DNA from 2 places in the Parafilimonas sp. genome. Region 2 is predicted to be linked to the other one. Evidence: riboswitches for the same ligand, from Rfam matches in the RefSeq annotation. Region 2 holds a riboswitch; the other holds the start of a gene.
The links. A riboswitch is a leader RNA that binds a small molecule or an ion and turns the genes downstream of it on or off. The one in region 2 is predicted to bind cobalamin.

Region 1: another riboswitch for cobalamin. It lies ahead of ACTHN6_RS12600 (TonB-dependent receptor plug domain-containing protein); the one in region 2 lies ahead of ACTHN6_RS20485 (ribonucleotide-diphosphate reductase subunit beta).

The regions. Positions count from the first base shown of each region.
Region 1 covers NZ_JBQCIT010000031.1:197,877-202,309, reverse strand. Annotated here, with positions in the region: gene ACTHN6_RS12610 (hypothetical protein) at 1-1,221, opposite strand, end outside; gene ACTHN6_RS12605 (RNA polymerase sigma factor) at 1,184-1,744, opposite strand; cobalamin riboswitch at 1,864-2,094, shown strand; gene ACTHN6_RS12600 (TonB-dependent receptor plug domain-containing protein) at 2,215-4,074, shown strand; gene ACTHN6_RS12595 (diphthine--ammonia ligase) at 4,388-4,433, shown strand, end outside.
Region 2 covers NZ_JBQCIT010000057.1:60,356-64,788, reverse strand. Annotated here, with positions in the region: gene ACTHN6_RS20490 (ribonucleoside-diphosphate reductase subunit alpha) at 33-1,751, opposite strand; gene ACTHN6_RS20485 (ribonucleotide-diphosphate reductase subunit beta) at 1,800-2,774, opposite strand; cobalamin riboswitch at 3,059-3,254, opposite strand; gene ruvC (crossover junction endodeoxyribonuclease RuvC) at 3,413-3,982, opposite strand; gene ACTHN6_RS20475 (lysylphosphatidylglycerol synthase transmembrane domain-containing protein) at 4,021-4,433, shown strand, end outside.

The DNA.
Region 1 (4,433 bases), on a different contig from region 2:
TTTACGCAGCAAGTCGGGATTTGAAAAATAGATATTGCTTTCTTCGTTATAAATAAGAGAATTTGAATTGAGCAATTGCCGCACAGAAAACCCTGCATTATAACCGAATGCAAACACTTTGCGCTGAAATAAATGCTGCTGAAAAGAAACGGGTAATTCTATAAAGTTATATTTATTGGTATAATCTTTCACAATGCCCGGCCGGTAATAATTGTTTACGATATTATTGGGGCTTATAGCATAATTCGCATTAATCACACCACGTACGTTAGATTCTGTTGAAAGGTGCGTAAAATTTAATCCTGCGGCTATTACACTGTTCTTTGATACGCTGCGTTGTACTTCAATCCCAAAACTGTAAGCTTTTGATAAAGTATATGCATGTTTATTGAAAACCGTGTCACCACTGATTATAGCTGTGGGAGAGTATAATGCCTGCGATGCTAACTTTTCGGGTTTGCCAAGGCCTTTAATTGCATGGTTCATTCCATAAGAAGCATTTACACCCCACTGCCATTTAGGAAGTTTATTGTTTTGCAAAACCGGTTTTGCAATTTCTATATTATTGTGCAGCGTATTGCTTGAGTCGTTTTTAGCAATGTTATTATCAATGGTAACCGGCGGTTGATTGATGGCCTGGGTTGTTTCAGGATTCTCTTGTGTTATATCTTTTTGCAATGCATCAGCTTTATCGTTATCACTGTTAGCATTTGTTATAACATTACCGGGCTGTTCTTTGCTGTTTAAGGCATTGCCCTTTGTTATAGTTGAAGGAATAGGAGTTTGATTTTTTCCGATGCTTTTGTTAATACCAACCCCATGCCCGTTTTTGCTGATGAAGTTAACCTGGCTTTTAGCTGGCGGCAATGGAGATTTGCGGCTATCAATATTGTTCTTTTCAACTTCATCGTTTATTGCAGCTACACCTGAGTCGAAGGCTGCGCTATCCTGTGCAATAGCTGTATTGCTGTTATTTGTTGCAACTGTATTTTGTACTGTGTCTTTTTTATTGCCTGTGTAATAAAATAGCAATCCCGCAGCAGCCAAACCTGTAGCCAGCAAAAAAACGAAGGGCAACCTGCGCCGGCGCTTCTCCTTCAGCCTGCGGCTTATTTTTGCCCAGGCTTCATCAGACGGAGCCGGCTTAAAGCCCTCCATCAAATTTTTCACCTGTTTTTCAAATTCATTTTCCTGCATACCGCTGTTGTTTAATTTTCTCATTTCTTTTCTCAATCCAGGCAACCATCATTGTTCTTGCCCTCGCATACTGCGATCTTGAAGTGCCGGTATGTATGCCCAGCATTTCGCCAATCTCCACATGCGTAAAACCTTCCACTGCGTGAAGGTTAAAAATAGTTTGGCATCCGGTTGGCAATTGCCGTATTAAATCTGCCAGTTCTTTTGCCTGTAAATGAATCATCGGATTTTCTGTAGATACCGGGTGAAGATTGTCTTCTTCATATAGCATTTCTGTGCTGTAGCGTTTACTCTGCTTAAGATAATTCAAGGCTGTATTTACCATGATGCGCCGTATCCATGCGCCCAGCTCGCCCTCCTGCCGGTAGTGCTGAAGATTGCGAAAAACCTTTATAAAACCTTCCTGCAAAACATCTTCCGCATCGGCTGCAGATTTAGTATATCTGTAGCAAATGCCATACATGTCAGCTGCAAAATGATTATATAGTTGTTTTTGCGCTTCCGACTTTCCTCTAAGGCAATTCTTTACAAGTTCTTTATAGTCCATCCGGATGTTTAGCTGACAATGGCAAATGATAAAGCGTTGCAATAACGGCTAAAATTTTTGTTGCCTGCCGGAAATTTTATGAAAGGAAAATCATTTCTTTTTTGATATTTTCAAATAACTACATTTGCCGCCGGTTTGGTTTTGAAGGATGGAAGAATTTTCATCTGACAAATTAAAAGGGAATCCTGTTAAAATCAGGAGCTATCCCCGTAGCTGTAAGCTTTGTGAATTATGAGTATTCTATCTTATTCATTATTCACCTGCTGAATATAAAACCACTGTTCGGGAACGAACGGGAAGGATTTCAGCAGCCGGCAAGCCAGAAGACCTGCCAAACAAAAATATTATCTGGGCTTTCGGGTGAAAGGCAGAATGATAAGGTCTTACTGCAGAAGACATTTTCATTTCTATTATTCTTCGCGAAAGTTCATTCTTCAAAAACATTTAAAACATTCAAAAGAAGAATGAGCATGAAAAAAATTATTGTTACCGCACTTGTATTGGCGCTTACACAATTTGTAAAAGCGCAAACAGATTCATCAGAAAATTTATTGGATGATGTAGTAGTTACCGCAACAAAATCGCCCAAGAAAATGAGCGAAACGGGCAAGGTTATTAAAGTAATTACCAAAGACCAGATTGAACGCAGCGGCAGCAAAGACCTGGCGCAAATATTAAATGAACAGGTTGGCATTACTATTAACAGCGCAACAAGCAATCCCGGCAAAGACAAATCATTATACCTGCTTGGCGCAACAGATAAATACACCCTGATTTTACTGGATGGTATTCCACTCAATGAACCTGCAGGCGTTGGCGGCAGCTTTGATTTGCGTTTATTATCGCTCGACAATGTTGAGCGCATTGAAATTTTGCAGGGCAGCCAAAGTACTTTATATGGGTCCAATGCAGTGGCCGGTGTTGTAAATATCATTTCAAAAAAACCGGATACAAAAAAGCCGCAGTTAAACGGGTTGCTTACTTATGGCAGCTATAACAGTATTAAAGGCAATGCCAATATAAGCCAGAAAGCTAAGTTGCTGGAATATAATCTGAATTATACTTATTATAATACTGATGGCATAAGCGAAGCAAAAGATACAACAGGCAAAGCAGGTTTTGATAAAGATGGATTTACGCAGCATGCCTTGCAGGGAATTATTGGTATTAATATAACGGATAAGTTTAAGCTTTCACCTTATTTCCGTTACACGCATTTTAAAGGCGGTTATGATGCTGATGCATTTATGGATGCACCAAACACATATATCTCTTCGCTTGTAAATACAGGGCTTAACGGCAACTATAATTATAAAAATGGCAGCTTGCATTTTAATTATGGCTATGATTTCACAAAACGTGATTACAGGAGCTCGTATGCTTTTCAGTCGAGCGGGAAGTTTAATCATGCGGAAGCCTACGTCAATCAAACCTTCAGCAGGCATATACAAATGGTGGCAGGATTGAATTATCAATCTTATAGAATAAAAGATGTTGATAGCACCAACAGCATTATCAGCCCGTATATATCTTTCTTTTTACACAGTAATAATGGTTTTAATCTTGAGCTCGGCGGCAGGTACAATCATCACAATCAATACGGCGATAACCTTACATACAGTTTTAATCCTTCTTATCTTATAAACAATACCGTAAAAATTTTTGCAAACGTTACAAGCGGTTTCAGGGCGCCTTCTATCAGCGAATTGTTTGGGCCTTATGGCGCTAATCCACGCCTGAAGCCCGAAAAATCAAACACGCAGGAAGCCGGTGCGCAAACTTTTTTTATAGATAAAAAATTAGCGGTTACGGTTAATGGTTTTAACCGTTATATCAATGATGTAATTATTTATGGCGCCAATGGTTATGAAAATTTAAACAGGCAACATGATTATGGCGTACAGGCTGAGGTGAATTACAATAACAAAAATTTGCAATTAAGCGCCTCTTATGCGTATATAACCGGCAAGCTTACAGATAAAACTTCCGGTAAAGACACCAGCTATTTTAATCTTGTGCGCAGGCCGAAGAATGCTGTTAAACTATTTGCAGGTTATAACATAACACCGTCTTTGTATGTAAGCACCACTTTGCAGGTAACGGGCAAGCGCACCGATAATTATTTTGATCCGGAAACATTCCTGTCTTCCCAGGTTGATTTAAATGCTTACACTTTATGGGGCGCTTATATTCAATACAGTTTTCTGAAGAAACATTTGAATGTTTTTGTTGATATAAAGAATATTGCCAATACCACAAACTACTATGAAGTGTATGGCTATGCTGTACAAGGCACAACGGTAAATGCCGGCCTTCGTTTCAAATTATAAAGCGCGTATAAGAATGTTGCCGCGGTGTTTGGATGTCCATAAAAATCTTTATTTGGTCAAGGCAAAGAAATATTGAAGAGGCATAATATTGTATGCCTGCTTATGAAGAAAAGATTTGTCCGCGTTGCGGCTGTATCTTTGAGCGCAAAGCAGGCAATATATTACAGTGCCAATGTTACGGCATACAATTCAGTATCGAGGAAAGGATTTTATTGAAGATCGTTACCGCGATTGTTTAGGCGCAAACTGTTTGCTGCTGCTTAGAACAGGAATGTATTATTTAGAAAAGATATTTACTCAAACCAAAATAACCATGTTGAAGACACCTTCATTTTTTAACTGGAGCGGGGGAAAAGATG
Region 2 (4,433 bases):
TGCAGGCCGCTTTATTGTTTTAAACGTATAATTTATGCCTCACAGCTTTTACAACTCACCAGGCTTGTTACCATTTCCTTGGATACGCTCTGGCTGCGCTGGTAATAAAGTGTTTTAACTCCAAGTTTCCAGGATTCTATCAATAACCTGTTTACATCTTTTACAGGCAGGTCTGCAGGTATATTTAAGTTGAGGCTTTGCGACTGGTCAATATATTGCTGGCGAATGGATGCCTGCTGGATTATTTCGAGCTGGCTTATTTCTTTAAAGGTTTTAAAAACCTCTTTTTCTTCAGCCGACAATTCTTTAATATGTTGAACACTGCCGTGATTCAGCATGATATTGCGCCAGGTATCTTCATTGTCAATACCTTTCTTTATAAGTACCTCTTTCAGGTATTTATTCTTGCGGATAAAGTTTCCTTTTGACAAACCGGCTTTATAGTAATTGCTGCTATACGGTTCAATACCCGGTGAGGTTTGGCCCAGTATGGCTGAAGAAGAAGTGGTGGGTGCTATTGCAAGCAGGGTTGTATTTCTTAAGCCATAACCTTTCAGTATTTCAGGTTCTCCATATATCCATGCCAAATCTTTGCTGGCTTTTATCGCCTTGGTCTGAATATCTTTAAATATCAGGGAAGTTAATTGCTTGGCCCTTAATCCTTCAAAAGGGATCATATTTTTTTGCAAATAAGAATGCCAGCCCAGAACGCCCAATCCCAGGGCCCGGTGTCTTTTGGCAAACAGGTTGGCAGATTTAAGGTAATGATTGCCCTCTGTTTTGGTAATGAATTCCTGCAGCACAGCATCCAGGAAAAATATAGCCAGCTTAACAGCATTCGTATCTTTCCATTCATCATACAGTTCAAGGTTCATGGAGGAAAGGCAACAGATAAAAGATTCGTCTTCTGTTGAAGGCAGCATGATCTCAGAACAAAGGTTACTGGCATGAATGGTTAAGTCGGCATCTTTATACACCTTTGGCTTATTCCTGTTTACATTATCTGTAAAGAATATATAAGGCAGGCCTTTCTGCTGCCGGCTCTCCAATACTTTTGCCCAAATCTCCCTCTTCTTCTTATCGCCATCAATCATATCCTGCATCCAGTAGTCTGGTACACATACGCCGTAAAAAAGATTTTGTATGGGGTGGCCAATGTCTTTGATAGAAAGAAATTCTTCTATATCGCCATGATCAATATCCAGGTAAGCTGCAAAAGCGCCACGGCGAACACCGCCCTGCGAAACCGTATCCATTGCCGTATCAAATAACCGCATAAAACTTACCGCGCCGCTGCTTTTACCATTATCTGTAACGGCGCTGCCCCTTTCCCGTAAGGCGCCGAAATAAGCGGAAGTGCCGCCGCCCAGTTTGGTTTGCATAATTACTTCGCCCAGCTTATGGGTTATACCTTCAATATAATCCGGCACATGCACGTTAAAGCAGGAGATAGGCAGCCCGCGTTCCGTACCCATATTTGCCCAAATGGGTGAACTCAGGCTCATCCATCCGCGTTCTATCATTTCGCGGAACGCGTCTTTTAATTCCGGTTTATATAAACGCTGTGCAGCAGCCGTGCAGATTCTTTCAATAGCGCCATCTATGGTTTCTCCTTTTAAAAGATAACCGCGGTTTAATATTTGTTCACTTTCTTCATTTTTCCACCAGAGCTTTTCCTGCTCGTATTTTCCGGCTATATCTGATAGCTGGGCGGCAGGTGGCGTGTCTGCTGCATCAAACAATGTTGTCATTACAAAAAATTTAAAGGATGATTAGATCGTAAGAATTTATAAACAGGTTTAAAATAAATCGTCAGCAGAAATACTCTTGTCAAACTTGGTATATTCCACCGGGCGTTTGGCAAAAAAATCGTCGAGGCTGTTGGAGAAGACTTCTTCCTCAAACCAAACCATAGGAGCGCTTTGTGCATGGCTGATATTAAATAAGGGTTGCAGGCCTATTTGGATGAGGCTGTCATCTGCCCGTTTCTTCATGAAATTAGCGAGATCATATTTACGGATGAAGTCTAATTCACCTGCATTGAAAATCCAGTCGATTATACGGATTTCAGTATAGATAGATTGATCTACAAGATCGCGAACCATGCCAATCATATTTTCGGTAAATATTTCCGGGTATTCTTCTTTCAGTTTATTGATTAAAAAAATTCCTGCATTGGCATGTATTTGTTCATCCACTGAAGTCCAGGCAATAATATTGCTTACATTTTTCATAAGTCCTTTAAACCTGGTAAACGCGAGGATAATGGCAAACTGGCTGAAAAGGCTTACGTTTTCAATCAACATGCTAAAAAGAATGAGTGAAAAAACATATTCTTTTTTGTCGCTTGATTTTGTATGCTGCAATGCAGTTGAAAGATAATCGATGCGCTCCTTTATTACAGGCACCTGCAGCAAACCCTCAAATTCATTATTATAACCGAGCACTTCCAGCAGGCGGGAATATGCTTCGGAATGCCTGAACTCACATTCGGCAAAAGTTGCGCCCAGCCCGTTAATTTCAGGTTTTGGAAAATGATGGTACAGGTTTCCCCAAAACGATTTCACTGCTACTTCCACCTGTGCAATGGCAAGCAGGCTGTTTTTTATAGCATTTTGCTCTGCCGGCGTTAAATGGGCATGAAAGTCCTGAACATCGGCAGTGAAATCAATTTCTGAATGAACCCAAAAAGATTTATTTATGGCAGTAGTAAACTGAAGTACTTCCGGGTATTCAAATGGTTTGTATTGAATTCTCTTATCAAATAGGCCCATAGTTATTTATTTTTAGACGCACACTGTCCTTACAGTATAACGCCATCATGAACAAAAGAAAATTGTTTAATGCAGAAATAAAAGCCCGGCGTATATAAGGTTTATAATGGATCAATATAAATGCTAAGCTTTTACAATTTCTGTTAATGCAGGCGATCAGGATCTCCACATTTTTTAAATACAACCGCCTTGATAAAGAGGAAAGAAGCTGACAAACACAGGGCGATTCGGACAGCGAACCCTGTTAGTGTAAAATCAGATCCCACCTTTCCTTCGAAGGCATGATTGCTTATGATATTCTGGCAGGTCTTCTGACTTGCTCTATTGTTTATAGCCTTCCCGTTATAATTACAGTGACATTTAATATAAACAATTTTCACAGAGCTCACAGCTACGGGATAGTTTTCGATTTTCACGAAATTCCCTTTTAATAACGTGCCCGCGCTAATTGCGGCGTTAACCAAAACATGCATGTAAAGTAATAACCCAAAATAAAAATGCGGGGAATTGTTATGCACCTTTTGTTGAAAACAAAATATTGGTTTTCTTTTCCGGGAAACAGGGCGATGAGAGATATATATTGTTCAGCAGTTCACTTTTATATATTGGTTATTGAGCATTGATTAAATAACCGTTTGTTACTGGTTATTGATAAACCTGCCCGGGTTATTCGCAATAAATTCTTTCCAGCCTTTAAAAGATTTTTTCTGAGCTGAAACAATTGTGCCCGATGCATAATGATGGCAGAGCGCCACGGCCAATGCATCGGTTGCATCAAAAAAATGTGGTTCTTCTTCCAGCTTTAACATTTGCTGCAGCATTTTATATACCTGTTCTTTGGTTGAATTGCCATTGCCGGTAATGGATTGTTTTATTTTTTTGGGAGAGTATTCCGTTACAGGCAATGCAGCCTGCATAGCTGCTGCAATGGCCACGCCCTGCGCCCGGCCGAGTTTAAGCATACTTTGAACGTTCTTGCCATAAAACGGCGCTTCTATGGCAAACATATTAGGATTATAGTTTTTTATAAGTTCACTTACTTTTGAAAAAATAATTTCGAGTTTTTGATAAGTATCTTTTTGTGCAGTAAGTTTTAAAACGTCCATGTGCAGCAGTTTTATTTCATTGCCTTTTATTGATAAAACGGCGTAGCCCATGATAACGGTGCCGGGATCAATTCCGAGAATTATTTTTGAAGCGTTATTCATTGAAATGTGAAAGTACTATTTGTACATTATTAAACTTCATGCAAAAAAAACATCTTGCAAAGCAATTAAAGATTTTATTGAATTATGTTTTAGGGCCGTTGCTTTTTATTGTACTGGTTTATATCATTTACAAAAAAGTGGAAACGCAACCTGATCTTCCGCAGAAATTAGAGGTACTTAAAAACTCTTTTGCATCAAAAAATATATGGAAAATCGTAGGCCTTTTTTTACTGCTTTGTTTAAACTGGAGCATTGAAGCACGTAAATGGCAGCTATTAATGCGCCCGGTGGAGAAGGTGAATTTCATAACCGCGATTAAAGCTATTTTATCGGGGCTGGCATTATCGTTGTTTTTGCCAAATGGTTTTGGAGAGTATCCTGCCCGTGCTTTGTATATGAAAGAAGGAAACCGTTTGCGTTCTGTTGCTTTAAATGTGGCGGGCAGCATGGC